DNA from 4 places in the Kitasatospora sp. NPDC052868 genome. Region 2 is predicted to be linked to each of the others. Evidence: riboswitches for the same ligand, from Rfam matches in the RefSeq annotation. Region 2 holds a riboswitch; each other region holds the start of a gene.
What was found. Region 2 has a riboswitch for cyclic di-AMP ahead of ACIGZJ_RS29760 (peptidoglycan DD-metalloendopeptidase family protein). Riboswitches for the same ligand answer to the same signal wherever they lie in the genome.
Positions count from the first base shown of each region.

Region 1: linked by a shared signal. The riboswitch ahead of ACIGZJ_RS19470 (transglycosylase family protein) and the one ahead of ACIGZJ_RS29760 (peptidoglycan DD-metalloendopeptidase family protein) in region 2 are both predicted to bind cyclic di-AMP.
Region 3: linked by a shared signal. The riboswitch ahead of ACIGZJ_RS01935 (NlpC/P60 family protein) and the one ahead of ACIGZJ_RS29760 (peptidoglycan DD-metalloendopeptidase family protein) in region 2 are both predicted to bind cyclic di-AMP.
Region 4: linked by a shared signal. The riboswitch ahead of ACIGZJ_RS26365 (M23 family metallopeptidase) and the one ahead of ACIGZJ_RS29760 (peptidoglycan DD-metalloendopeptidase family protein) in region 2 are both predicted to bind cyclic di-AMP.

Region 1 is NZ_JBITZW010000010.1:236,217-243,244, forward strand. Features, by position in the region: gene ACIGZJ_RS19455 (MazG family protein) at 1-504, shown strand, start outside; gene ACIGZJ_RS19460 (SDR family NAD(P)-dependent oxidoreductase) at 606-1,040, opposite strand; gene ACIGZJ_RS19465 (cytochrome P450) at 1,197-2,792, shown strand; cyclic di-AMP (ydaO/yuaA leader) riboswitch at 3,003-3,174, shown strand; gene ACIGZJ_RS19470 (transglycosylase family protein) at 3,180-4,097, shown strand; gene eno (phosphopyruvate hydratase) at 4,452-5,738, shown strand; gene ACIGZJ_RS19480 (septum formation initiator family protein) at 5,870-6,379, shown strand; gene ACIGZJ_RS19485 (DUF501 domain-containing protein) at 6,351-7,019, shown strand; gene ACIGZJ_RS19490 (exopolyphosphatase) at 7,022-7,028, shown strand, end outside.
Region 2 is NZ_JBITZW010000024.1:16,007-23,034, reverse strand. Features, by position in the region: gene ACIGZJ_RS29775 (RidA family protein) at 17-424, shown strand; gene ACIGZJ_RS29770 (MFS transporter) at 509-1,720, opposite strand; gene ACIGZJ_RS29765 (DUF2470 domain-containing protein) at 1,898-2,617, shown strand; gene ACIGZJ_RS29760 (peptidoglycan DD-metalloendopeptidase family protein) at 2,915-3,958, opposite strand; cyclic di-AMP (ydaO/yuaA leader) riboswitch at 3,962-4,121, opposite strand; gene ACIGZJ_RS29755 (MFS transporter) at 4,433-5,974, shown strand; gene purB (adenylosuccinate lyase) at 5,982-7,028, opposite strand, start outside.
Region 3 is NZ_JBITZW010000001.1:428,001-435,028, forward strand. Features, by position in the region: gene ACIGZJ_RS01915 (rhomboid family intramembrane serine protease) at 36-818, opposite strand; gene ACIGZJ_RS01920 (hypothetical protein) at 1,055-1,318, shown strand; gene ACIGZJ_RS01925 (NYN domain-containing protein) at 1,450-2,922, shown strand; gene ACIGZJ_RS01930 (NlpC/P60 family protein) at 3,134-4,174, shown strand; cyclic di-AMP (ydaO/yuaA leader) riboswitch at 4,546-4,702, shown strand; gene ACIGZJ_RS01935 (NlpC/P60 family protein) at 4,713-5,873, shown strand; gene ACIGZJ_RS01940 (NlpC/P60 family protein) at 6,101-7,028, shown strand, end outside.
Region 4 is NZ_JBITZW010000018.1:24,767-31,794, reverse strand. Features, by position in the region: gene ACIGZJ_RS26385 (SpoIIE family protein phosphatase) at 1-889, opposite strand, end outside; gene ACIGZJ_RS26380 (TetR/AcrR family transcriptional regulator) at 1,027-1,596, opposite strand; gene ACIGZJ_RS26375 (alpha/beta fold hydrolase) at 1,684-2,511, opposite strand; gene ACIGZJ_RS26370 (YiaA/YiaB family inner membrane protein) at 2,652-2,942, opposite strand; cyclic di-AMP (ydaO/yuaA leader) riboswitch at 3,188-3,346, shown strand; gene ACIGZJ_RS26365 (M23 family metallopeptidase) at 3,359-4,219, shown strand; gene ACIGZJ_RS26360 (hypothetical protein) at 4,296-5,168, opposite strand; gene ACIGZJ_RS26355 (GNAT family N-acetyltransferase) at 5,212-5,814, shown strand; gene ACIGZJ_RS26350 (sensor domain-containing protein) at 5,925-6,704, shown strand; gene ACIGZJ_RS26345 (hypothetical protein) at 6,779-7,028, shown strand, end outside.

The DNA.
Region 1 (7,028 bases), on a different contig from region 2:
GACCGCGACACCCTGCGCGAGGAGCTGGGCGACGTCCTGCTCCAGGTCTTCTTCCACTCCCGGATCGCCGAGGAGCACCCCACGGACCCCTTCTCCGTCGACGACGTGGCCGGCGACATCGTGGAGAAGCTGATGTACCGCCACCCGCACGTGTTCGGCGACGTCGAGGCGGAGGGCGCCGCCGAGGTGGAGGCGAACTGGGAGCAGCTGAAGGCCGCCGAGAAGTCGGATCGCGAGTCGGTGCTGGACGGGGTCCCGGCCGGGCTGCCGTCGCTGGCGTACGCGGCGAAGCTGGTCTCGCGGGTGCGCCGGTCGGGCTTCACGGGCGTACCGGACGAGGAGTACGTGCTGCCCGCCGCGCTCACCGCGGAGTCGGCGGGCAGGCTGCTGCTCGCGGTGGCGCAGCGGGCGCACGACGCCGATGTGGACGTGGACGCCGCACTGCGCGCGGCCGCCCGCGGCTACCGGGACGCGGTCCGGGCGGCCGAGGGCCTCAAGCCCTGAGGACACGTCCTGGGAACACGACCTGAGGACACGCAGTGAGGGCGCGGCCCGAGGAAACACCTCGGGCCGCGCCCTCACGGCGTACCGGACACGGACAGGCCCTAGACGGCGGCCCGGTCCTCGACCGACCGGCGCTGCCGCGGCACGACCTGGCCGATGACCTCTCCGATCGCCTCGCCGACCAGGGCGACCAGCTCGACGAGGCGCTCCAGGTCGAGGTGGGCGGGCAGCTCGGCGAGCGAGATGATCCGCTCGCCGTCGGGCCCGGCCACGCAGAACAGGTCGATCGGGCCGAGGTGCTTCTCGGCGGTGTCGACCAGGGCCGCGACGTCGCTCGGGCGCCGGATGTCGGCGGACACGCCGACGACCGGGCAGCCCGGCCGGTCGAGCTCCGCGGCGAGGTCCTCCGCGATGGCGACCCGCTGGTCGGCGATGAGTGCCCCGGCGGCGCCGGCGGCGGTGAAGCGGCGGGCGAGGTCGGCACCCGACCCGCCTTCCAGTACGGCGATGACCACGACCGCCCCGGTTACCCGCATGCTGGGCTCCTCCCTGGTGGGCGACTCCGCACCGGCGCCCACGATTTCCGTCGGAGGATCGTAGGCAGGTCCTGACCCTCCGCAACAGGGATTACCCCGCAGGTGACCAGGCTCACGCCTCACGGCCGACGATCATCCACCGGATACGGTCGTCGCATGCCAGTTCAGCCCGATTCCGACCAGCCGAGCGGGGGCCGGCCGAGCCAGGCCCAGCCGGGCCCGTCGACCCCTGCCTCCCCGGCCCCCGCCTGCCCGGTCGCCGCTTCGCCCTCCTCGGAGACCCCCACCCCGGAGACCTCCTCCTCCGAGACCCCCACCTCCGAGACCCCCACGCCGGACGCCCCGACCTCCGCAGCCCCCACCCCCGAGACCGGCACCCCCGAGACCGGCACCCCCGAGACCGGCACCCCCGAGGCCGACACCCCCGGACCCACCGCCGAAACCCCCCGCCCCCCACTCTTCACGTGGGAGTTCGCCGCCGACCCCTACCCGGCGTACGCCTGGCTGCGCGAGCACGCGCCGGTGCACCGCACCACCCTGCCGAGCGGGGTGGACGCCTGGCTGGTGACCAGGTACGCCGACGCCAGGCAGGCACTCGCCGACAGCCGGCTCTCCAAGAACCCCGCCCACCACAGCGGGCAGGCGCACCGCACCGGGCGGGTCGGCATCCCGGGCGAACGCCAGGCCGATCTGATGACCCACCTGCTGAACATCGACCCGCCGGACCACACCCGGCTGCGCCGCCTGGTGTCGAAGGCGTTCACGCCGCGCCGGATCGCCGAGTTCGAGCCCCGGGTGCAGCAGCTCACCGACCGGCTGATCGACGGCTTCGCGCAGCGCGGCTCGGCGGATCTGATCCACGAGTTCGCCTTCCCGCTGCCGATCTACGCGATCTGCGACCTGCTCGGAGTGCCGCCCGAGGACCAGGACGACTTCCGGGACTGGGCCGGGATGATGATCCGCCACGGCGGAGGCCCGCGCGGCGGCGTGGCGCGCGCGGTCAAGCGGATGCGGGCGTACCTGGCGGACCTGATTCACCGCAAGCGGGCGGACCTCGGCGACGACCTGATCTCCGGTCTGATCCGCGCCAGCGACCACGGTGAGCACCTGACCGAGAACGAGGCCGCGGCGATGTGCTTCGTGCTCCTGTTCGCCGGCTTCGAGACGACCATCAACCTCATCGGTAATGGCATGTACGCGCTATTCCGTAACCCGGACCAGCGGGCCCTGCTCCAGGGGTCGATCGCCCGCGGCGAGGCGGGCCTGCTGGACACCGGCATCGAGGAACTCCTGCGCTACGACGGGCCGGTGGAGCTGGCGACCTGGCGGTTCGCGACCAGCCCGCTGACCATCGGCGGGGTGGAGATCCCGGTCGGCGACCCGGTGCTGGTGGTGCTCGCGGCGGCGGACCGGGACCCGGCGCGGTTCGCCGACGAGAACACCCTCGACCTGGCCCGCGCCGACAACCCGCACCTCGGTTTCGGCCACGGCATCCACTACTGCATCGGCGCTCCGCTGGCCCGGCTGGAGGGTCGCGCCGCGCTGTCCACCCTGTTCACCCGGCTGCCCGATCTGCGGCTCGCCGAGAGCCCGGAGAACCTGCGCTGGCGGGGTGGTCTGATCATGCGCGGACTTCGCGAACTGCCGGTGGAATTCGCGCCGGAGATCCCTGTCGGCACATCGGCTGACGTGCAGTCCGAGGGCCCGCCGGAGGACCCGTCAGGCGACCCCTCCGAGACCTCGACGCGCTGACGAGGCGTCGCCGGTACCCCGGTGTGGCCGATCTGAACCGTCATCAATCCGGACATATCTGCTCTGTTGGTAGGCGATCGGCCACGCGTCGTAATTTCTATGTGATACCGGCGATATGAGCTTGTGATTGATGTGAGGATCTGTCTACTCTCCCTGAAGTTCGCAGCTGCGGACCTCGTGCGCGGAACGCCGAATCCTGCCCGCCGCTTCACGGGAAACCGACCAGACCCTTGGGCAGGGGCGGGGGACCCAGGTTTAGTGCCGTTCCCCACGGCTTGGGGTGAAGCCGCCCGCGCGGGCTGAAAGCCTTCCGCGCGACGCGGCCGGGCCACCTCCCGGTCCGAACCCGACAGCTCACCTCGCAGGCGTGCGGAGAGGGACACCTTCATGCTGTTCGTTGGAACCGGCCGTCACCGTCGTCGCACCCAGACCGAGAAGGCCATCGCCGTCGCAGGCGTGGCAGGCGTCGGACTCGCACTGCCGCTCCTCTCCGCCACCGGCGCCTCGGCGGCCCCCGTCTCCACCTGGGACGCGGTCGCGCAGTGCGAGAGCGGTGGCAACTGGAGCATCAACACCGGCAACGGCTTCTACGGCGGTCTGCAGTTCACCCCCAGCACCTGGAAGGCGTACGGCGGCGGCTCCTTCGCCCCGCAGGCCAACCAGGCCAGCAAGGCCCAGCAGATCTCCGTGGCCGAGAAGGTCCTCGCCTCGCAGGGCCCGGGCGCCTGGCCCGTCTGCTCGCAGAAGGCCGGGCTGAGCAAGGGCGGCGCGCCGGCCTCGGTCGACACCTCGACGGACGCCAAGCCCGCCGCCCCGAAGCCGGCTCAGAAGCCCGCCCCCCAGCAGCCGGCCGCCCCCAAGCCGGTCCAGAAGCCGGCCGCCCAGAAGCCCGCCGTGCAGCAGCCGGCCCAGCAGCCCGTGCAGCAGTACTCCCAGGCGCCCGGCTTCTCCGGCCAGTCCGGCTGGGACGCCGACGCCAAGGTGTTCTGGTACCAGAACAACGGCGCCTGGTACTGGACCAGCCACCAGAGCGTCTACCAGCAGTACGCCGGCCAGGCCGGGTACCAGGGCGCGAGCCAGGACACCCGCCCGGCCGCCGCCCCGGCCGCTCCGGCTGCTCCCGCGGCCCAGGCCGCGCCGAGGAGCGGTCACGGCTACACCGTCCAGTCCGGCGACACGCTGTCCACCATCGCCGCCGACCAGAACCTCTCCGGCGGCTGGCAGGCGCTGTACGACGGCAACCGGGGCACCGTCGGCGGCGACCCGGACCTGATCGTCCCCGGCCAGGTGCTCACCCTCGGCTGACCGCCGCACCCCGGCCGCCCGCACCCGCCGCAACCACGGCACCCGCCGGAACCGCGGAAGCCGAGGCACCCACGGCAGCCAGGAGCGCGGCACCCCGCGGGCTCCACGGCCGCAACCACCGACGCGGTGTCACGAAGGGGGCCGGTTCGGCCCCCTTCGTCCGCCTCTGGGTACATCCCATCGGTCAACCAGGTGAACTACCGGTGGGTAGCCAGGCCACACGCTGAGACGGGACCGAGGCCGACGTGGCCCTGGGAGCCCGTGCGGTTAGGCTCTGGTTCGTAACGACTCCGCAATCGTCCCGCCGACATCACCACCGTCAGCGGGACCCCTGCTTCCGCTAGGAGATGCCTCGTGCCGTCCATCGATGTCGTCGTAGCCCGTGAGATTCTCGACTCGCGTGGCAACCCCACGGTCGAGGTCGAGGTCGGCCTCGACGACGGCAGCACCGGCCGTGCCGCTGTCCCGTCGGGTGCCTCCACCGGGGCCTTCGAGGCCCTGGAGCTTCGCGACGGTGACAAGAACCGCTACTTCGGCAAGGGCGTGGAGAAGGCCGTCCTGGCCGTCATCGAGCAGATCGGCCCGGAGCTGGTCGGCTACGACGCCACCGAGCAGCGCCTGATCGACCAGGCCATGCTCGACCTGGACGCCACCCCGGACAAGTCCTCGCTCGGCGCCAACGCCATCCTGGGCGTCTCGCTGGCCGTCGCGCACGCCGCCTCCGAGGCCAGCGACCTGCCGCTGTTCCGCTACCTGGGCGGCCCGAACGCGCACGTCCTGCCCGTCCCGATGATGAACATCCTCAACGGCGGCTCGCACGCGGACTCCAACGTCGACATCCAGGAGTTCATGATCGCTCCGATCGGCGCGGAGTCCTTCTCCGAGGCCGTCCGCTGGGGCGTCGAGGTCTACCACACGCTCAAGGGCGTGCTGAAGGAGCGCGGCCTGTCCACCGGCCTCGGCGACGAGGGCGGCTTCGCGCCGAACCTGGACAGCAACCGCGAGGCCCTGGACCTCATCACCGAGGCCATCAAGAAGGCCGGCTACGTGCCCGGCAAGGACATCGCGCTGGCCCTGGACGTCGCCGCCTCCGAGTTCTACAAGGACGGCGCCTACCAGTTCGAGGGCAAGGCGATCTCCGCCGCCGAGCTCATCGAGTACTACGCCGAGCTGGTCGCCGCGTACCCGCTGGTCTCCATCGAGGACCCGCTGGACGAGTCGGACTGGGACGGCTGGAAGGCCATGACCGTCAAGCTGGGCGACAAGGTCCAGCTGGTCGGCGACGACCTGTTCGTCACCAACCCGGCCCGCCTGGCCAAGGGCATCGAGACCGGCACCGCCAACGCGCTGCTGGTGAAGGTGAACCAGATCGGTTCGCTGACCGAGACCCTGGACGCCGTCGAGCTGGCCCAGCGCAACGGCTACCGCTGCATGATGTCGCACCGCTCCGGCGAGACCGAGGACGTCACCATCGCCGACCTCGCCGTCGCGACCAACTGCGGCCAGATCAAGACCGGCGCCCCGGCCCGCTCCGAGCGCGTCGCCAAGTACAACCAGCTGCTGCGCATCGAGGAGATCCTCGACGACGCCGCCGAGTACGCCGGCCGCGGCGCCTTCCCGCGGTTCAAGCACGAGGGCTGAGCACGACGGCCGAGCCCGTCCGGTAGCGCACGCCTGACCGGTGCCCCGCCGTTCACCCCGTAGGGTGGACGGCGGGGCACCGTCGCGACCAGGAGGGGATACGGGAGATGGCAGGCTGGAGGATCCCGGGCTTGGCGGCCCGGCCTCGCTTCACGAGCCGGGCGACCGTCCTCGTCCTGGTGCTCTGCTCGCTGGTGGCGATCCTGGCCTATCCGACGCGGCAGTTCATCTCCCAGCGTTCCGAGATCTCCGCCCAGCGGGCGAAGGCCGAGCACGCCAGGCAGCAGGTCGAGCAGCTGCGCCGGGACAAGGCCCGCTGGCAGGACCCGGAGTACGTCAAGGCGCAGGCCCGCGCCCGGCTGCACTACGCGATGCCGGGGGAGACCCCGTACATCTCGGTGCCCCCGGCCGGCCAGGGTGCCGTCGGCTCCTCCGCGCCCGCCGGACCGCCCCCCGCCAACCCCTCCGCACCCGGTTCGTCCGGTCCGTCCGGTTCGACCGGGCCGGTGAAGGCCGCCAAGCCCTGGTACGCGAGCGTCTGGGACTCGGTGGATGCCGCCGATACCGCCGCCCTCGCCCCGCCCGCCCCAACAGTCCCCGCCCCCGCCTCCGCTGGAGACAGCTCCCCCCATGACCACTGAGAACCACCCCAACGTCTCCGACACCGACGTCGCGGCCATCGCCGCGCAGCTCGGCCGTGTCCCGCGCGGCCTGCGCGGGGTGGCGCACCGCTGCCCCTGCGGCAACCCGGACGTCGTGGAGACGGCCCCCCGGCTCGCGGACGGTACGCCGTTCCCGACCCTGTACTACCTGACCTGCCCCAAGGCCGCCTCGCTGATCGGCACCCTGGAGGCGGACGGCGTGATGAAGGAGCAGACCGCCCGGCTCGCCGAGGACCCGGAGCTGGCCGCCGCCTACCAGAAGGCGCACGAGGACTACATCGCCCGGCGCGATGCCATCGAGGTGCTGGAGGGCTTCCCGAGCGCCGGCGGCATGCCGGACCGGGTGAAGTGCCTGCACGTGCTGGTCGGCCACTCGCTGGCGGCCGGCGAGGGCGTCAACCCGCTCGGCGACGAGGCGATCGGCATGCTGGAGGACTGGTGGGCCAAGGGCCCGTGCGTCTCCGCCGCCGAGGTCGAGGCCGCCGGCGAGCGGGTGGCGCGCAACCGCGCCAAGGCGCAGGACCACGAGGCGGTCATCGCGGCCAAGCAGCAGAAGGCCGCCGAGCGCGCGGCCAGGAAGGCCGCCGCGGCCGAGGGCGCCGAGGAGGCCGGCGAATGAGCATGACCC
Region 2 (7,028 bases):
ACCACCGAGGAAGCACATGAGCGACAAGACCGAAGTCCGCACCGACGGCGCCCCCGCCCCGGCCTGGATGTTCTCCCAGGGCGTCCGCAAGGGCCCGATCCTCCAGGTCTCCGGCCAGGGCCCGCAGGACCCGGCCACCGGCGAGTACCTCCACCACGGCGACGTGAAGGCGCAGACCCGCCGGACGCTGGAGAACGTCAAGGCGATCGTCGAGGCGGGCGGCGCCACCATCGAGGACGTGGTGATGTTCCGCGTCTACCTCACCAAGCGCGCCGACTTCCCCCTGATGAACGAGGTCTACGCCGAGTTCATCGACGAGAACATCAAGCCGGGCGGCGTGAAGCCCTGCCGCACCACGATCTTCGTCGAGCTGCCGCAGGAGCCGATGCTGGTCGAGATCGACGCCCAGGCGGTCATCGGCTGACCTCGGCCGGCCACGGCCACACGCCGGGGCCCGGACGGGAGCTCCCCGTCCGGGCCCCGGCGCATCCGCGGGCGGCGGCCGACGTCAGCCGACGGCCACTCCCGTCTCCTCCGGGACGGTGCCCCGGGCCACCACCCGCCCGGTCCGCTTCGCCGTGCGCCGCTCCAGCGCACCGGAGAACAGCGCCACCCCCAGCGCGGCGGCGGTGAGCAGACCGCCCACCCAGTTCGGCGCGTCGTAGCCGAGCCCCGAGGAGATGACCAGCCCGCCGAGCCAGGCGGAGAGCGCGTTGCCCAGGTTGAACGCGGCGATGTTGGCGGCCGAGGCCAGCGTGGGCGCCCCCGCGGCCTGGTCCATCACCCGCTTCTGCAGCGGCGCCACCGTCGCGAATCCGAACAGGCCGATCAGCGGGATGGTGACGATCGCGCCGACCTTGCTGTGCGCGGCGAGGGTGAAGGCGAAGAGCAGCACCGCCAGCACCGAGAGGATCACGTACAGGCTGCGCATCAGCGCCCGGTCGGCGAACCAGCCGCCGAACAGGTTGCCGACGAACAGGCCGACGCCGAACAGGAACAGCAGCCAGGTGACACTGCCGTCGGCGAAGCCCGCCAGTTCGGTCATCATCGGCGTGATGTAGGTGAACATCGCGAAGATCCCGCCCCAGCCGAAGACCGTCATGGTCAGCGCGAGCCAGATCTGCGGCTGACGGAAGACGGCGAGCTCCGGGCCGAGCCGGGCGTCCTCGGCGCGCGGCTGGACGGGCACCAGTGCGGCGATGCCGGCGAAGCCGATCACACCGAGCGCCGCGACCACGTAGAAGGTGGAGCGCCAGCCGAAGTGCTGGCCGAGCAGGGTGCCCATCGGTACGCCGAGGACGTTGGCGGCGGTGAGGCCGGTGAACATCAGGGCGATCGCACCGGCCCGCTTGTGCGGGGCGACCAGGTCGGCCGCCACCACCGAGCCGATGCCGAAGAACGCGCCGTGCGCGAAGGCCGCGAGCACCCGGCCGGTGAGCAGCAGCCCGTAGGCGGGGGCGAGGGCGGAGACGAGGTTGCCGAGGATGAACAGGCCCATCAGCGTCAGCAGCATCCCCTTGCGGGGGGCCTTGGTGCCGAGGATGGTGAGCAGGGGGCCGCCGACCACCACGCCGAGCGCGTAGCCGGAGATGAGCAGGCCGGCGGTGGGGATGGACACCGAGAAGTCGCCGGCGACCTCGGGCAACAGGCCCATGATCACGAACTCGGTGGTACCGATGCCGAAGGCGCTGATCGCCAGCGCCAGGAGCGCGAGGGGCATGAGGGGACCGCTTTCCAGAGCAGGACGATTGCACATGCAACTACCAGCGTCGACAATACGACCGGACGCCGGATACTTGCAAGCGCGCCATATCCCCACTCGCACATTCCTTGCGGCGCCTTGCCCTCACCCTCCCCAGTCATTAGGTTAGGCTCACCTAACTGACTGGAGGTCGTCATGAGCCAGAGCCCCATCGACGTCGAGGCGCCCGAACCCACCGCCGCCGAACGGGTCTGCGGCCTGCTCACCGCGACCTCCTCCGTGGTGGTCCGCGCCTGCGGCGAGTACCACGAGCTCGACACCCCCGTGTCGGTGCACGGCGCCGCACTGCGGATGTGCGCCCCGCTCGACGCGCCGCTCACCATCGCCGCCGCCCACGCCACGGAGGGGCTCGCCGTCGTCCTGGACCTCACCGACATCGCCCCGGTCGCCGTCCGCGACCGCGTGCGCGGCCGGGTCTCCCTGGCCGGCCGCCTCCACCTCGTCCACCTCGCCCACGACGGCCTCAGCGTCCACCTGCGCCTGGACGTCGCCCACGCCGTGCTCTCCACCCCGTACGGCACCACCGCGCTCACCGGTGCCGACCTCGCCCTCGCCGGGCCCGACCCGCTCGCCCGCCACGAGGCCGGACTGCTCACCCACCTGGCCGACGACCACCCCGACGCGCTCGCCGTCCTGACCCGGCTGCTCGACCCGAACCTGCTCGCCGAGCGCCCCGACGTCCGCCCGCTCGCCCTCGACCGGTACGGCCTGGTGCTCCGCCTGGACCACCCGCACGGCCACCGCGACGTCCGCCTGGTCTTCCCCGAACCCGCCAGGGACACCGAGGACTTCGGGCTGCAGGTACACCAGCTGCTCACCGTCGCCCACAACAGGGCGCCCGCCCACCGGAACTAGCCGATGGACGGGCGAAAGATCTCACGCACAAACCGATATGACGGATCACCACAAGGCGCACCCGGAAACGACAGCGGCCGGCCCGGCTCGCGAAGGAGGTTCGCGAACCGGGCCGGCCTGGGCGTGTCCCGCGCCCGTGGTGCCGCTGGTGGTGCGGCGATCCCCCGGTCGAGCGGTCACCCGACATGACCATCCCGGAGGTCGTTCGCCCCGCGTCCAGCGGTGGTCCGAGGGCCGCTCGAAAGCGGCCGATCAGAGCCGACCGGTCGCAGCCGACCGGCCGGTGGAGACGACCGATCAGATGCTGACGCCGTGGGCGCGCAGGTAGGCGATCGGGTCGATGTCGGAGCCGTACTCCGAGCCGGTGCGGATCTCGAAGTGCAGGTGCGGGCCGGTCACGTTGCCGGTCGCGCCCGAAAGGCCGATCTGCTGGCCGGCGGTCACGGTCTGGCCGACCGAGACGCCGATCGAGGACAGGTGCGCGTACTGGGCGTACTTGCCGTCGGCGAGCTTGATCTCGACCTCGTTGCCGTAGGCGCCGCCGTTGCCGGCCTTCACCACGGTGCCGGCCGCGATGGCGCGCAGCGGGGTGCCGGTGGAGGCGACGAAGTCGGCGCCGGTGTGGTGGCCGGAGGCCCACATCGAGCCGGCCACGCCGTAGGCGGTGCCGAGCTTCGGGTTGGCGACCGGGGAGACGTAGCCCGAGGTGCTGGCGACGGCGGCCGGGGCCGGGGTGGCGGCCGGGGCGGCCGGCTTCGCGGCGGGGGCGGCCGGCTTGGTGGCCGGGGCCTGGGCCGGCTTGGCAGCCTGGACCGGCTTCGGGGCGGCGGGCTTCGCGGCCGGCTTGACCGAGTCCTGCGAGGCCTGCGGCTTCGCGGCGGGGGCGGCCGGCTTGGCGGCCTCGGCGGCGGCCGGAGCGGCAGCGGCCTTGGCGGCAAGCGCGAGCTGCTGACCGGGGAAGATCAGGTTCGGGTTGCCGCCGATGACCGAGCGGTTGTGGTCGTAGAGCGCCTGCCAGCCGCCCTCGACGTTCTTGGCGGCGGCGATCTTCGACAGGGTGTCCCCGCCGACGACCTTGTAGCTCTGGTCGACCGGGGCGGCGGCCGGAGCCGCAGCCGGGGCGGCCTGCTCGGCGGCGGCCGGAGCCGCGGCCGGGGTGGCGTCGACGCTGGTGGCGCCGGTCCAGGTGCTGGTCTGCCCGGCCTTGGCGGCAGGGGCGGTGTGGGCCTGGGCGCTGATGGTGGTCACCAGCGGGAGGGCGAACGCGGCGCCGGTGACGGCAGTGGCGATACCGATGCGGGCGGCGCGGGGCAGGGCGATACGACGAGCCTGTGCGGGCATGGGGTATTTCCTCTCCGACGCCTGCGAGGTGAGCTGTCGGGTTCGGGCTGGAGTTGCCCGGCCGCATATGCGGCTTCACCCCAAGCCGGACCGTGAATTCCGGTCCGGCGACTTACCTTTGGGTCCCCCGCTCCTGCCGAACAGAGTTCAGTTCGTACCACCGGGCAGCGGCAGGACTAGGCGTTCCACCCGGTGGCCACCCGGGCTAATGCCGGGCGGTCGCTGAACTAAAACCCATCCGTCCGGGTGAAGCAATGTCGATCTCTTGAACCCGCAACAAAAGCCCGGGGCACCGTGACGCTCCGAATGATCGGCTACGCGGTGCGCACACAATCCATTGACCGTGCGCGATCGTTCGACCACGTTCCGTCCATTTCATGACCGGTGCGCATGCGATCAAGTACGGAAAGCCATCCACCGACACACCGCCGGTGACCCTTGTCACGTCGACCCCCGGGGGCGCACGATCAGGCCGTGGCCACCTCCGAGGCCGGCACCCTGCGCCTGGGCACCGCGCAGGGCCGCTGGGTACTACTGGCGACCGTGCTCGGCTCCAGCATGGCGATGCTCGACGGCACGGTGGTGAACGTCGCCCTGCCCCGGATCGGCACCGATCTCGGTGCCCCGCTCGCCGCACTGCAATGGACCCTCAACGCCTATCTGCTCACCCTGGCCGGGCTGATCCTGCTCGGCGGAGCGCTCGGCGACCGCTACGGGCGGCGCCGGGTCTTCCTGCTCGGCGTGGTCTGGTTCGCGCTCGCCTCCGCGGCCTGCGCCGCCGCGCCCACCATCGGGGTGCTGATCGCGGCCCGGGCCGTCCAGGGCGTCGGCGGAGCGCTGCTCACCCCCGGCTCGCTGGCGATGCTTCAGGCCGTCTTCCACCCGGACGACCGCTCGGCCGCGGTCGGCCTCTGGTCCGGCCTCGGCGGGGTGTCGGCCGCGATCGGGCCCTTCCTCGGCGGCTGGCTGGTAGACGGCCCGGGCTGGCGGTGGATCTTCCTGCTGAACGTGCCGCTCGCCGTCCTGGTGGTCGCGGTCGCGTCCCGGCACGTCCCGGAGAGCCGGGACGAGAGCGCCACCGGGCGGTTCGACGTGCTCGGCGCCGCACTCGCCGCGCTCGCCCTCGGCGCGATCACCTATGCGCTGACGGCGGCGGGCGGCGGCCTCTCCCCCGGGGTCTGGGTGACCGGCGCGGCCGGCCTCGCCCTCGGCGCGGCCTTCGTCACCGTGGAGCGCCGCACCGCGGAGCCGATGCTGCCGCTCGGCCTCTTCTCCTCCCGGCTGTTCACCGCCGTCAACCTGGTCACCCTCTGCGTGTACGCGGCCTTCAGCGGCGTCTTCTTCCTGCTGGTCGTGCAGCTGCAGATCGTCTCGGGGTTCTCCCCCCTGGTCTCCGGGCTGGCCCTGGTGCCGATCACCGTGCTGATGCTGGCGCTGTCCGCCCGCGCCGGCCGGCTGGGCAAGCGGATCGGACCGCGACTGCCGCTCACCCTCGGCCCGCTGCTCTGCGCGGCCGGCGTGCTGATGATGCTGCGGATCGGGCCGGACGCCTCCTACTGGGCGGACGTCCTGCCCGCCGTCACCGTGATGGGCTGCGGGATGGTGCTGCTGGTGGCACCGCTGACCGCCACCGTGCTGGCCGCGGTGGAGGTCCGCCACGCGGGCATCGCCAGCGGGGTCAACAACGCCGCCGCCCGCGCGGCCGGCCTGCTCGCGGTCGCCGCCCTGCCGGCGCTGGCCGGCCTGAGCGGCGACGCCTACCAGGTGCCCGCCTCGGTGGACTCGGCCTTCCACACCGCGATGCTGATCTGCGCCGGACTGCTGGTCGCCGGCGCGGTGGTGGCCTTCACCTCCGTCCGGGGCAACGTGCTGGCCGCCGAGGACCACCCGGTGGCCGAGCCGGACTGCCAGTGGACCTGCGGCACCAACGGCCCGCCGCTGGACCCCGGCCACCTCGCGACGCGGCACGGCGAAGGCCCCGCCACCGGATCGGCGACGGGGCCTTCAACAGGCTGACGACTCGTCAGAGAATGTCACCCGGGGCGTACTTGGCGGCCTCGGGGTACGCGGCCGCGACGGCCTCGATCCGGCGGACCACCTCGGCGACCTGGGCGCCGGCCGCACCGGTGAAGGACAGCCGGTCGGCGAGCAGCGCGTCCAGCGCGGCCCGGTCCAGCGGGATCCGCTCGTCGGCGGCGAGCCGGTCCAGCAGCTCGTTCTCCCGCGCACCGGCCCGCATCGCCAGCGCGGAGGCGACGGCGTGCTCCTTGATGACCTCGTGCCCGGTCTCCCGGCCGACGCCCGCCCGCACCGCGCCCATCAGCACCTTGGTGGTGGCGAGGAACGGCAGGTAGCGGTCCAGCTCGGCCTCGATCACGGCGGGGAAGGCACCGAACTCGTCGAGGACGGTCAGGAAGGTCTCCAGCAGGCCGTCGAACGCGAAGAACGCGTCCGGCAGCGCGACCCGGCGGACCACCGAGCAGGAGACGTCGCCCTCGTTCCACTGGTCGCCGCCGAGCTCGGCGGTCATCGAGGCGTAGCCCCGCAGGATGACGGCCAGGCCGTTGACGCGCTCGCAGGAGCGGGTGTTCATCTTGTGCGGCATCGCGGAGGAGCCGACCTGGCCCTCCTTGAAACCCTCGGTGACCAGCTCGTGGCCGGCCATCAGCCGGATGGTCTTGGCCAGGCTGGAGGGCGCGGCGGAGAGCTGGACGAGTGCGGTGAGCACCTCGAAGTCCAGCGAGCGCGGGTAGACCTGGCCGACGCTGGTGAGCACGTTGTCGAAGCCCAGGTGGCCGGCCACCCGGCGCTCCAGCTCGGCGAGCTTGTCGGTGTCGCCGCCGAGCAGGTCCAGCATGTCCTGGGCGGTGCCGACCGGGCCCTTGATCCCGCGCAGCGGGTAGCGGGCGATCAGCTCCTCGAGGCGGTTGAACGCGACCAGCAGCTCGTCGGCGACGGTCGCGAAACGCTTGCCGAGGGTGGTGGCCTGGGCGGCCACGTTGTGCGAGCGGCCGGCCATGACCAGCTCGGCGTGCTGGGCGGAGAGCCGGCCCAGGCGCACCAGCACGGC
Region 3 (7,028 bases), on a different contig from region 2:
GGCTCCTTTGTGGGGTCCCGCCAGCGTATCGGGCGTCAGCCGGGCCGTCGCGGGGGGCGGGTGGCCAGGGTGCAGGCGTAGAGGAAGCCGGCCGAGAAGCCGATGACGTGGACGAGGTAGGCGACGCCGGGGCCCGCCGAGTGGACCGACCACCACTGGAGGGCGAACCAGAGGCCGAGCACCAGCCAGGCCGGGAACCGCAGCGGCAGGAAGAGCAGCAGCGGGACGAGGGTGGTCACCCGGGCGCGGGGGTGCAGGCGCAGATACGCGCCGAGGACCGCGGCGATCGCCCCGGAGGCGCCGATCAGCACCCGGGTCGAGTCGGCGGAGTGCGCCTCGGCGAGCGCGTAGCCGTAGGTGGCCAGCGAGCCCGCCGCCAGATAGAAGAGGGCGAAGCGGGCCCGGCCCAGCCGCTCCTCCACGGTGGCCCCGAAGACCTGGAGGAAGAGCAGGTTGCCCAGCAGGTGCAGCCAGCCGGCGTGCAGGAAGAGCGCGCTGAGGACCGACAGGGCCGGGTGCTTGCCCGGGGTGGGGGCGGCCGGACAGCCCGGCACCGGATCGGGGGCCTCGGCCAGCTGCTCGGCGTCCAGCGGGCGTCCGGCCAGCAGTTCGGCCGGTACCGCGCCCCAGCGCTGCTCGTACCGCTGCTCGGCGCAGACCCGGCTCTGGCCGGTCCCGTAGAGCGGGTTGAGCCCGGCGGCCGGACCGCACAGGAAGACCAGGGTGTTGAGCGCGATCAGGGTGTAGGTGACGGCGGGACGACGGCCGGCCGGGCGCCCGCCCAGTGCTCCGGTGTGGTCGAGGACCGGGATCGCCATGCGGCCCAGCATCGCGCCGCCCGGCGCGGGCGGCACCGCGCGGTACGGCATGTGGCGTAGGGCCCGTCCGGCCGGTCCGGCGCAGGAGGCGAAGCGGGGGATTCGTCCTGACCGGTGGTCGGGACGGTTGCCCCAGGCAATAGGCTTGGGGCGGGCATTCCCGCCTCCCGCCGCCGACGCCGGGGCCTCGGGGGGAGCGCCTGAGCCCATCCAGGGACCACCCGAGAGGACCCCCGATGACCGTCCCCGCCCTGACCGCCGAGACGCGCTGGCGCTGCACCCTGTGCGGCAACCTGACCCGCTTCGACGTGACCCGCACCGCACGGGTGACCGAGTTCCTGCACTTCGACCTGGCCGGCGACTCCAAGGTCGAGGAGACCGAGGTGCACAGCGAGACCGTCGAGTCGGTGCGCTGTCGCTGGTGCAACGCGGTCGACCAGGTCGAGCTGGTGGCCCGCCCGGGTGCCGAGGGCCCGGAGGCCCCCGCCGAGCAGGCCTGACGCCCGACCCGTGTGGTGGGCGGTGCGCGGCGCGGCCGTCCACCGCACGGGACAATGCAGACAGAGCGCACGGAGTGTGACGCGGGCGGCAGCGGGCCGTACCCCGCTGGACGAGGATCGGAGCCGAGGACGTGGTGGACGCAGCGAAGGAGCCCGCCGGGCCGCAGGGGCGGCAGCCCGCTGTGGACGGGCAGGCGCCGGACGCGGTCGAGGCCGTCCCGCCCGGTGCGGATGCCTCGGCCGAGGCGGCCGCCGCGGACGACTCCGGTGCTGACGAGCCGGCGGCAGGACGCACCGAGCGGCTCGACCGGCCGCTGCCCGAGGGTGTCCGGCGCCGGGTGGTCGGCCTGGCCGCCGACGCGCTCGGCGGGCTGCCCGCCGCGGAGCTCCCGCAGTCCCTGCGCCAGTACGCGAAGTTCACCCCGGCCCGGCGGGCCAAGTACGCGGCCACCGCGCTGGCGGCCGCGCTGGAGTCCGAGCCGGCCTTCCGGGTGCGGATAGCGGAGCGGCTGCGGCTGGGCCAGCCGGACCTGGTCAAGGCGCTGGAGTCGGGCAGCGTCCCCGGCGCCGCCGACCCGATGGACGTGGCCGCCGCCGCCTACCTGGTGCGCTCGGCGGGCTGGAGCCGGCTGGTCGCCGAGGCCGGCGAGCAGGCCGAGCGGGCCGGCGCCGAGGGCGCGGCCGCCGAGGCGGGTCGGCTGGTGGAGAAGCTGCAGGCGGAGCTGGCCGAGGTCAGGGCCGCCGCGCGGGTCGACCTGGACCGGCAGCGGGCCGAGTCCGAGGACGTCCGCAAGGAGGCCGACTCACTGCGCAAGAAGGTGCGTTCGCTGGAGAGCGACACCCGCCGGGCGCAGGCCGAGACCCGCCGGGTGGCCGCCGAACTGGAGGCGCTGAAGGCGCAGACGGCGGCCGAGCGCGGCACCGGCGAGAGCGAGGTCCGGCGGCTGCGGCACCGGATCTCCGAGCTGGAGACCGCCGCCGAGCAGGGCCGCCGCTCGGCCCGTGAGGGCCGCAGCGTCGAGGACATGCGGTTGAGGCTGCTGCTGGACACCGTGCTGCAGTCGGCCCAGGGCCTGCAGCGGGAGCTGGCGCTGCCGGTCTCGCAGATCCGCCCGGCGGACCTGGTGGAGGCGGTGGTGCCGGGCTCGGCCTCGCCGCACGACGTGGCCCGGCGGGGGCTGGCGGAGGACGATCCGGCGCTGCTGGACCAGCTGCTGGCGATCCCGCAGGTCCACCTGGTGGTGGACGGCTACAACGTGACCAAGACCGGCTATCCGGCGCTGCCGCTGGAGCAGCAGCGGATCCGGCTGCTGGGCGGGCTGGCGATGCTGGCCCAGCGCACCCAGGCGGAGGTCACCTGTGTGTTCGACGGCCAGGACCTGGACGTTCCGGTGATCATGGCGCCGCCGCGCGGGGTGCGGGTGCGGTTCAGCCGGACCGGCGAGACGGCGGACGAGCTGATCCGCCGACTGGTCAGGGCCGAGCCGCAGGGCCGCCCGGTGGTGGTGGTCTCCACCGACCGGGAGGTCGCGGAGGGCGTGCGGAAGGCGGGCGCGCGCCCCGTCGCCTCCGTGCTGCTGCTGAACCGGCTGGCCCGCCCCTGAGCCCGGCAACGGCCGGGGAAAGCGGAGTGACGCCTGGTCAGCCGCTGGTTTGCGAGGGTGTGGCGGTCTTGTGAAGTCATGGCGGTGGACGGGGGTTCACGCCATCGGGGGAGTGGCGCAAAGCTGTGATCTTCACTAGGGTCTGGCGTCAAACCTATTTTCCGGATTCTCACTCATTCGGGTGAGGCCGATGGAAGAAGGAGCAGTCCCCTTGGCCTCCCACCGCCGTCCCAAGCAGGCGAGCCGCGCGCGGATCTCCGTGCTCACCGCCGCCGCAGCGACCGCGGTCGCCCTCTCCGCCCAGGTCAGTGCCCACGCTGCGCCCAACCCCTCCAAGAAGGAGGACGTGAAGGCGCAGATCGACCAGCTGAACGAGGAGCAGGAGCAGGCGGCGGAGAAGTACAACGGCGCCAAGGAGCGGACGGACCAGCTGCGCAAGCAGGCGGACCAGCTCCAGGACCAGGTGGCCCGGGGCCAGGACCAGATGACCCAGCTTCAGGCCGGCCTGGCCGAGGTGGCGGGCGCGCAGTACCGCACCGGGGGCATCGACCCCTCCGTGCAGCTGATGCTCTCCTCCGACCCGTCCGGCTACCTGGACAAGGCCTCCAGCGTGCAGCAGGCCAGCTCCAGCCAGGCCGAGGCGCTCAAGGGGCTGCAGGACCAGCAGCGCCGCCTGGACCAGCAGAAGACCGAGGCCGCGGCCGTTCTCGCCTCCCTGGACAACACCACCAAGGAGCTGAACCAGGCCAAGGCGGACGTCAACCAGAAGCTCAGGGACGCCCAGGCGCTGCTGAACTCGCTCAGCGCCGCCGACCGGGCCGCCCTCAAGGCCGCCCAGCAGCAGACCGACCGCGCCTCGCGCGACGCGGCCCGGGCCGACCTCGGCACCCTGCCGCAGGCCTCCGGGTTCGCCGGCGCGGCCGTCACCAACGCGATGAGCAAGCAGGGTTCGCCGTACGGCTGGGGCGACGTCGGCCCGAACACCTTCGACTGCTCCGGGCTGATGGTCTGGGCGTACGGGAAGGCCGGCGTCTCGCTGCCGCGCACCTCGCAGGCGCAGGCCAACTACGGCTCGCGGGTGCCCTCGCTGGCCGAGGCCCAGCCGGGCGACCTCATCATCTACCGCGACGACCGCAGCCACGTCGGGATGTACATCGGCAACGGCATGGTGGTGCACGCGCCGCACACCGGTGACGTGGTCAAGGTGATGAAGGCCGACGCGATGAAGATCAACGCGATCCGCCGGGTCTGACGGTCCTTCGGGCATTGCAGGGCCAATGCCCTGCAATGCCTTCAATTCGGACATTTGCTGACGGATCGCCACGCCCGCTGCCATGTCGGGCTCCTGTGATGTGGGACACGCCATCGACGGGGGTCAGTCGACCACATGGTGAGAATCGATCAGCTCCGCGTACGCCGGCGATCACGCCCGGTCATATTCACAAATGAACTTGGGACTTGTTCCGTCTTTTTTCTGACAAGGATTTGAACGGATCACGGTTCTGTCACTAGGGTCGGGATTCGAACCACCGCACAGTCGATCACCCACTCAGGGTGGCGGCGGGGGTTACCGCCGAGTTCGTGAAGCAGCGGGGCAGGTCTTCTGCCCGACGGGGAGCCCAGTAGTCGGGGGCGCTGTGGACCGGAGCCGGGGAACCACACGTTCCTCCGGGGTGAATCGGCGCCAGGTCGACCGGTGGAACGGTCGGTGAGGCGTCGTAGGGCACGCTTCCAGCCCGAACCCGTCAGCTCACCCGGTAGGCGGATGTAGGAAGAAGGAGTCCGCCTTCGTGGCGTCCCATCGTCGTCCCAAGCCCGCCGGCCGCGCCCGCGTCTCGATCCTGACCGCCGCCGCCGCCGCGGCCGTCGCGCTCTCCGCGCAGTCCGGTGCCCACGCCGACCCGACGCCGACCAAGGACCAGGTCAAGGAGCAGGTCGACCAGCTCAACGAGCAGGCCGAGGTCGCCACCGAGAAGTACAACGGTGCGCAGGCCAAGCAGCAGGAGCTGCAGAAGCAGGTCGGCGAGCTCCAGGACAGGGTGGCGCGTCAGCAGGCCTCGGTGACCGAGGCCCAGGGCGGCCTCGCCGAGCTCGCGGGCGAGCAGTACCGCAACGGCGGCATATCGCCGACGGTCCAGCTGATGCTCTCGTCCAGCCCGGACAACTTCCTGACCCAGGCCGGGGCGATGACCCAGGCCAGCAGCACCCAGTCCGGTGCGCTGAAGGACCTGCAGGAGCAGCAGCGCAGGCTCGACCAGGACCGCAACGAGGCCCAGGGCAAGCTCGGCGAGCTCGAGGCCACCACCCAGCAGCTGAAGGCGTCCAAGGAGGACGTCCAGGCGAAGCTGGCCAAGGCCCAGGACCTGCTCAACACGCTGACCGAGCAGGAGCGCGAGGCGCTGCGCCAGGCCGAGGCCAAGGCCGCCGCCGAGGCGAAGGCCAAGGCGGACGCCGCCAGGGCCGAGGCCAAGGCGAAGGCGGACGCCGAGCGGGCCTCCCGCGACAGCGCCCCCCGCAGCGACATCAGCGCGCCGTCCGAGGCGCCCTCCCCGGTGGCCAAGCCCGCCCCGGCCAAGCCCGCCGCGCCCGCGGCCAACAGCTCGCGCGCCGCCGCCGCGATCGCCGCCGCCGAGAGCAAGCTCGGCGCCCCGTACGTGTACGGCGCCACCGGTCCCAGCTCCTTCGACTGCTCGGGCCTCACCAGCTGGGCGTACGCCCAGGCCGGCGTGTCGCTGCCGCGCACCTCGCAGGCGCAGGCCAGTGCCGGTACCCGGATCGGCTCGAACATCGCCGACGCCCAGCCGGGCGACCTGGTGATCTTCTACGGCGACAACCACCACGTGGGCATCTACGTGGGTGGCGGCCAGGTCATCCACGCCCCCAAGCCGGGTGCCTCGGTCCGCTACGAGGCGGCCTCCAACATGCCGGTCTCCGTCATCGTGCGCCTCTGATCCCCGATCGGCTCCGACAGGCCCGGTCTCCCCTCGCGGGAGGCCGGGCCTGCGGCTTTTCCGGCTGGTCGAGCTGATGTCCGATTAGGGGTCAAATATTCGGGTTGGGAGGGGTTTGGACTCGATCGCCGGGACTCGCTAACGTCTGCCACCGGACTCCCGCTTCCCGAGCCGCCCGTTCCGGGGGTGGCGGCGGGGCCGGACCGCAGGATTGGAACCGCCACCGCATGGCCGTGCACCGCCGTCCCCAACTGTCAGGTGTACACGTCCTCGCCCGTGCGCTGGTGCTCACCGCGGCGGCCACCACCGCGCTGGGCGTGACGGCGGGCGGCAGTGCCCAGGCCGTCCCGGGACCGCCGGACGGGCCGTCGAGCCGCAAGGACGTCAAGGCCCAGGTCGAGCAGCTGTACGAGGAGGCCGAGCAGGCCTCCGAGAAGGTCAACGCCGCCCAGGACGTCCAGCAGCGGCTGCAGGGCGAGACCGGCGCGCTCCAGCAGCAGATCGCCGTCGCCCAGGACGAGCTCAACCAGCTGCGCGGCGACCTCGCCACGGTCGCCGGCGCCGAGTACCGGGGCGGCGGCATGGCGCAGACCGTCCAGCTGATGCTCTCCACGAACCCCGAGGGCTACCTCGCCAAGGCCCGCACCCTGGACCTCGCCGCCGAGCGGCAGAACGAGACGCTGCACGAGGTGGTGGCCCGTCAGCGCCGGCTGGACCAGCGGCGCACCGAGACCTCCGCCAAGCTGGCCGAGCTGGAGCAGACCCGGCACGCCCTCGCCGAGAGCAAGCAGCAGATCCAGCAGCGGCTGGCCAAGGCGCAGCGGCTGCTCAACAGCCTGGGGGCCACGGAGCGGGCCCGGATGGCGGCGCAGGACGCCCGGGAGGCCGAGCAGCGCGCCACCCGGGGCACGGACCGGCTCGACCTCGGGACGGCGCCGCCCGCCTCCGAGCGGGGCGCCGCCGCGCTGGCGGCCGCGGTCCGGATGATCGGTTCGCCCTATGTGTACGGATCCACCGGCCCCCGCGCGTTCGACTGCTCCGGTCTGATGTACTGGAGCTGGCGGCAGGCCGGAGTGACCCTGCCGCGCACCTCGCAGGCCCAGGCGTCGGCCGGCCAGCGGGTCAGCATCTCCGACGCGCGACCGGGAGACCTGG
Region 4 (7,028 bases), on a different contig from region 2:
GCACGTCGGCGAGCAGGCCGAGCGCCGGGCCGCCCGGGGCCGACACCTGCCAGCTGCCGCCGCCGGCCCCGCGGTACTGCGCGGGCGGCGGGTGGCCGGCGTTGAACAGCCGGTAGCGGCCGGTCGCCGGGTGCAGGGCGAGGTGGACGGCGGTGGCGAAGTCGTCCTCCCAGCCCATCCGGATCAGGTGGTCGTTGGCGGCGGGCAGGAACTCCTCCGGCGGGACTCTTCCGAGCAGCATCGCGAAGGCGCCGGAGAGGTGGGTGGAGCGGGCGGCGGCCCGGCTGCCCTTGCCGGAGACGTCCACCAGCAGCAGCTCCAGCAGGTCCTGTTCGGGGCGGTGGGTGCAGAGCAGGAAGTCACCGGAGAAGGAGTTCCCGCCGACCGGTGCGAGCGCGCCGTCGAAGTGCCAGTCGCGCAGGCGGTCGGGCAGCCGGCCCAGGGTCCGGGTGTGCTCGGCGAGCTCCAGCAGCATGGAGTCCCCGCGGGTGCCGCGCAGGCCCAGCCGGTCGCGGAAGCGGTTGGCCGTCAGGACGGTCGCGCCGGTCGCGGCGAGGACGATCGTCACGCCGACCCGCACCCCGTGCGGGTGGTGCACCACCGCGCTCAGCGCACTGCCGGTGAGCGCCGCGCAGACCAGCACCAGCAGCCGGCCCCGCCGCAGCACCAGCCCGCCCACGACCAGCGGCAGCACCATCGAGGACGGCGGCCAGCTCTTCGGCGCCGCGATCGCGAGGCCGCTCAGGAGCACGGTCAGGGCGAGCATCGCCAGCAGTGCGTTCCGCTCGGCCGTCCGGTCCCCGTCCAGCAGCCGTCCGCTCCAGCGCCCGAGGGCGCCGCCCAGCGGGAACACCCGTGGTCGGCGCGGCCTCGCCTTCGGTGCGGGCACGTCGACCTCCGCCTCGGGGTGGGCGGTCGCGGGTCGTGACCACCTGTGAGCCGGGCCAATCTAACCCGTCTTGCCCGATTGGTGGCGATTGACTGTTCGAAACACACCAGAGGTTCCGCCGGTGTCCGGGCGGCGGGTCAGGGCCGGGGCCAGCTGCGCAGACCGCTGGTGAGGACGGTGATCAGCCGGTCCTGGGTGGTGGCCAGGTCCTCGGAGAGCTGGAAGGCGCCGCCGATGGACAGCGAGGCGAAGCCGTGGGCGAGCGAGCGGACGGTGCGCGCGGCGTGGATCGCCTCGGAGCCGCCCAGGCCGTACTCGCGCAGCACCGCCACGATCACCCCGACCAGCCGCGCGGCCGCCCGGGTCAGCTCGTCGTCCGGCTGCGGGGCCTGCGGCAGCGCGGAGTAGCGGTGCGGATGCTCGGTGGCGTACCCGTGGTAGGCGCGCAGGACGGCGGCGACGGCGTCGTCCCCGCCCCGGCCGAGGGCGGCCTCGGCGAGGCGGTCGGCCAGTTCCTGGGTGACCCGGACGGCGATCAGTCGGCGAAGCTCGGCGAGGCCGCCGCTGACGTGCTTGTACAGCGAGGGGGTGGCCACGCCGGCCCGGGCGGCCACGGCGGCCAGGGTGAGGGCCTCGGGGCCCTGCTCGTCGATCAGGGCGAGGGCGTGGTCGACGACCTGCTCGGGGGTCAGTCCGACTCGGGGCATGTGCGGTCTCCGTACCGGGGGAGTGGGCTCGGAAGGGGTGGGGCGGGGGCGGGGCGGGCGGCCGTGACGGTCGGCGCCGGGGGCGGCTCAGGCCAGTTCGGCGAGGAAGGGCAGCAGGGCGTCGGCGGTGGCCTGCGGCTGGTCGGCCATCGGGTAGTGCCCGGCTCCCTCGATCATCACCTTGCGGGCGTGCAGCGCCGCGGCCTGCCGGTCGGCGACCAGCTCCGGCTTGGGGAAGTCGGGGTCCTTGCTGCCCATCACGACCAGCGCCGGGCACTGCACGGCGGCGCTCCAGCCGGTCGGTGCGGAGTCCCCGTGCACATAGCCGCGGGTGGCGGCCTTGCGGCCCGGGGTGCGCATGGCGGCGACCAGTCCGTCGACGTAGGCGTCGAAGTCGGCCGGCTTGGCGCCGGGGTAGGCCATCTTGCGGTGGTAGAGGCCCCAGAACGCGGGCGAGTGCACCAGCAGCGCGCCCATCACGCCGAAGGCGGCGCGCTGCAGGGCGTTCGGCGGCAGGTTCTCGATGAAGGCGTCCAGCAGGACGATCCCGGCGACCCTCCCGGGGGCGTCCCCGGCGACCTTGACCACGCTGGCACCGCTGTACGAGTTGCCGGCCAGGACGGCGCGCTCGATGCCCAGGTGGTCGAGCAGCGCGATGACGTCGGTGGCGATCGCGGCGGGCGAGTAGTCGTCCCAGGCGATCGAGGACTCGCCGAAGCCGCGCAGGTCCATGGTGATCACCCGGCGGCCCGCGGCGGTGAGCAGCGGGCGCAGGTGGCGGTACGCGGTCCGGCTGTCGAGCATCCCCGGCAGGAGGACGACCGGGGCGCCGTCGCCCTGCACGGTGTCGTCGTACGCCAGCCGGCCGCCGGGAACGTCGAGGAACTGCGTGGTGGGGGTGTTGGAGCCGGTCATCGTGGGCCTCCTCGGTCCGCCGTGCGCGTCATCGGCGGTTCTGCCGATAGCCATAAAGCTAAGGCTAATAGCCTTAGCCGTCAAGCTATCGACCGAGGAATCTTTCGGGTGAGCCTCCGTCCCGGGCGGTCCCGGGCGGCTCAGACCCCCTCCACCTTGAACGGGTCGTGCTCGCTGAGCAGCTTCTCCAGTCGGGCCTGGTCCACCCGGGTGACGATCTCGTTGGTCTCCTGCCGGTCCCGGATCACCTTGGCCAGGGTGAACGAGGAGGTGACGGTGTAGAGCAGGCCCAGTCCGAGGAAGGCCCGCGTCCAGGCGTCGACCGGGAGGTAGGCGATCCCGATCGCGAGGGCGACGCCGGACAGGGCGAAGGACAGGACGGCCTGGATGTAGTACGCGGACGTGGTGCGCGACTGCACGGGTGCGTTCATGGCGCCAGGATGGTGGCGCCGGGGCGCGCCGCACATGAGTAGAAGTACTCAACCCGGCGTCCGTTCGTTGACGTCTCATCACGTTCGGTAGTGTCAGTTGTGCTCAAGCCTCACAAATCGCCCATCAGGCCACGTACTGCCCGGGCGGTCTCAGGTCGTCCCATCCGGATGGCTTGGAATCAGGGGCTCCTAGGATTAACGTTTGATAACGCAGCGCGGTCGGCAACGCCGTACCCAGACGGCACCGTGCGCCGTCGCCTAATCCCGACGACCCGCCTCCGGGCAGGTCAGGGAGCCGGGGAACCATGTTCCTTGGGGTGAATCGGCCAGGCCCAGGCCCGGCCGTAGGAGACCTTCCTGCTCCGAACCCGTCAGCTAACCCGGTAGGCGCGAAGGAAGGAAAGGAGCGCGCCTCCGTGGCGTCGACGCACTCTCCGGCACACCTGCCCGGCTCCGGCTCGGGCACCCAACTGCTCGACCACCCCTGGCCGCCCGCCCACGGCGGCGGATACGGCGGCCCGGCCGACGAGCACGCCCCGCAGCCCGCCGACACCAACCGGCACCGGATGCCCCGCCAGACCCGCGGGACCGCGCCGCTGCTCGGCGTCACCGCCGTCGCCGCCACCCTCGGTGCCACCGGCTTCGCCTCCGCCACCCCGGCCGCGGCGCCCGCCATCGAGACCCCGGACGAGGCCCCGGTCGCGCTCTCCGCGGACCCGGGCCTCGCGCTCGCCGCCCGCATCCAGCAGCAGGCCGACAGCCAGCGCACCGCCGCCGACGAGACCGCCCGCCTGCAGGCCGCCAAGGAGGCGGAGGCCAAGCGCGCCGCCCAGCAGGTGGAGGCCAGGCTCGCCGCCGAGGCCGCCGAGAAGGCCAAGCTCGCCGCCGTCAACCTGCCGGTGCGCGACTACAACCTCTCCGCCCACTACGGCCAGAGCGCCTCCTACTGGGCCCACCTGCACACCGGCCTGGACTTCGCCGCCGACACCGGCACCCCGGTGTACGCGGTCGGCCAGGGCACCATCACCTCGGCCGGCTGGTCCGGCTCGTACGGCTACCGGATCGTCGAGACGCTGCCCGACGGCACCGAGATCTGGTACTGCCACCTCTCCTCGATCATCAAGGGCTCCGGCAAGGTCGTCCCCAACCAGCAGATCGGCAAGGTCGGTGCCACCGGCAACGTGACCGGCCCGCACCTGCACCTGGAGGTCCGCCCCGGCGGCGGCGCCCCGGTCGACCCGGAGACCTGGTTCGAGCAGCGCGGCATCACGCCCTGAGGCAGGGCCCCCTACGGTCGAAGGCGCCCCGGTCCACTGCGGACCGGGGCGCCTCGCTGTTCCGGGGGCGGCCGCGCTACTCCTGGGGCAGCCGCGCCAGGTAGGCGTCGATCTCCTCCTGCCCCGGCTCCGGCGCCAGCTCAGGGAACTCCGTCACCAGCAGCTGCGCCAGCCCAGGCACCGTCCACTCGCCCGACAGCTCCAGCGCCACCTCGACCGCGGCCTCCTCGAACGCGCCGAAGTCCCCGGCGAGCTCGTCCGGCATCGGGCGGCCCAGCGCGTTCAGCGCCGCCAGGTTGCGGTAGCTGCGCCGCATCAGGCCCTGCTCCAGCAGCCGCCGGGCGCCGTCGGTGGCCATCCCGACCGTCAGCATCCGGGCCTCGCCCCAGCCCTCCTCGTCCAGCTCGTCCAGCCACCCGGCCTCGGCCAGCGCGGCGTAGGCGGCCGACCGCTCCTGCGGCGCCAGCTCCCGGAACGCCTCCAGCCAGGCCCGCACCGCCGCGTCGTCCGCCACGTCCACCCCGGCGGCGTGCAGCAGCAGCGCGTACAGCCGCGGCCAGGTCACCAGGTCGGCCCGGCGCAGCAGACCGGTCGCCACCTCGCCCTGCCACTCGGCCTCGGCGTGCAGCCGCTCCTGCCGCTTGGCGTTCAGCCGCTTCGCCGCCCGCTGGTGGTCGACCAGCAGCCGGACCGCCTCGCCGTACGCCAACGGGTCCTGCTCCGGCGCGGGTTGGACGTACAGGTACAGCCGCTCGACCAGCAGCTGCTCCACCGCGTCCGAGGTCAGCTCCGGCCAGCCGTCGCGCATCCTGCCCTCGCCCAGCTCCAGCAACGCCAACACCGTCCGCAGCGGCTCCTCGCCCACCGGGTCGCGGCCTTCCGCCTCCGCCCAGGCGAGCAGCTCGGCGGCCTTGGTGCGCGGGGCGAGCCGCAGGTCTTCTTCTTCCATGTCACGTACGGTAACCGGTAAGCGGCGGGTAGGGTCGGCAGGCATGGTCCCCGTACGACTCACCGGCCCCCGGCTGGCCATTCGCGAGTTCCACCACACGCCGGGCGACACCGACGCCCTGCACGCGGTCTTCGGCGACCCGGAGACCACCCGCTACCTCCCCTTCGAACCCCGGGACCGGGAGAGCTGCGCCGACCAGATCGAGCAGTACCTGGAGGAGGCGCTCAAGGACGAGCGGACGGTCTACCGCCTCGCCGTCACCCCGGCCGCGGCCGAGGGCGAGGACGGCGACGACGACGCCGCCCCGATCGGGATGGCCGCCCTCACCCTCGGCGACCACCGCTCCGCCTTCCTCGGCTACGCGCTGCGCCGCGACACCTGGGGCAACGGCTACGCGGGCGAGATCACCGGACTGCTCTGCGACTTCGCCTTCGGCGCCCTGGGCCTGCACCGGCTGGCCGCCCGGGTCGACGTGGACAACGCCCCCTCCTGCCGGGTGCTCACCCGGGCCGGCTTCCAGCTGGAGGGCCGGATCCGGCACGACCTGTACCTGCGCGGCACCTGGTACGACTCCTTCCAGTACTCCCTGCTGGCCGGGGAGTGGACCGGGGCGGGGACGGGGGCGGGGACCGGGGCGGGGGGTTAACCCCACCCACGGTTCGGCGGGGAGCCGGATGTCCGGCGGGAGCGCCTTTTGACAGGCTTCAGGGGTCAGTAGGAAAGCCGTCACGACAGACCCGAGGACCGAGGCCGGCCATGAGCAGCCACAGCACGCAGCGCAGCGAGTACGACCGCCACGACACCGACGCCTCCTCCGCCGACCGGTACGCCGCCGACTCGTACGCCGCCGACGGGGAGCGGGGCGCCGCCCGGGTCCGCCGCACCGAGGAGCCGCCGTACTTCTGGCGGGCCCCCTTCTCCTCCTACACCTACCGGGAGATCGGCTACACCCTCACCGGGCTGCCGGTCGCGGTCGCCGGCTTCTCCCTCGCCATCACGCTGTTCGCCCTCGGTCTCGGCACCTTCGTCACCGTCCTCGGCCTCCCGGTGCTGGCGGGCCTGACCACGGCCGCCCGCGGCTTCGGCCGGCTGGAGCGGTCGCGGGCGCGCGGCATGCTGGCGCTGGACGTGCCCGGCCCGAAGCCCGTCCGGGTCGTCCGGCCCGGCGCCTGGGGCGGCGTCACCGCGCGCATCGCGGACGCCGCCGGGTGGAAGGCGGCGCTGTACCAGGTGGTGATGTTCCCGTGGGCGGTCTTCAGCTTCGTGGTGTCGCTGGTGTTCCTGCTGCTCGGCTGGGTGCTGACGCTCTACCCGCTGTACCACTGGGTGTACCCGACCTTCGTCGGCTGGCCCGGCCTCCAGCTGTTCGACTACCGCGACAGCGCGGGCGTCGAGCACAAGTACTTCATCGAGGCGCCCGCGCAGATCGCCGGGGTCTCGCTGCTCGGCCTGCTGCTCGTCTTCCTCACCCCCGCACTGGTGCGCGGTCTGACCAACGTCAACCGCCTCGCCGTCCAGGGCCTGCTCGGCCGGTAGCCCTCACCTCCACCCGGGCCCGGGCCCCGCCCGCTGCGGATGCGGGCGGGGCCCGGCCGTGTTCGGATGGCGCAATGGCCGACATCACCGCTCGGGTGCTGGTCACCTCCCGACCGCTGGACGAGTACTGCGGGCTCTTCGGACTCACCCGCGCCCGGCTGGCGGCCCTGCCCGGGCCCCTGCTCGACTGCCCCGGCGGCGCCGCCGGACTCGCCGCCGAGGCCCGCGAACTGGGCTGCCGCGTCATCGCCGCCGACCCGGCGTACGCCTGGCCGGCCCCCGAGCTCGCCGCCCGCGCGCTGGCCGCCCGGGCCGCGATGGCCG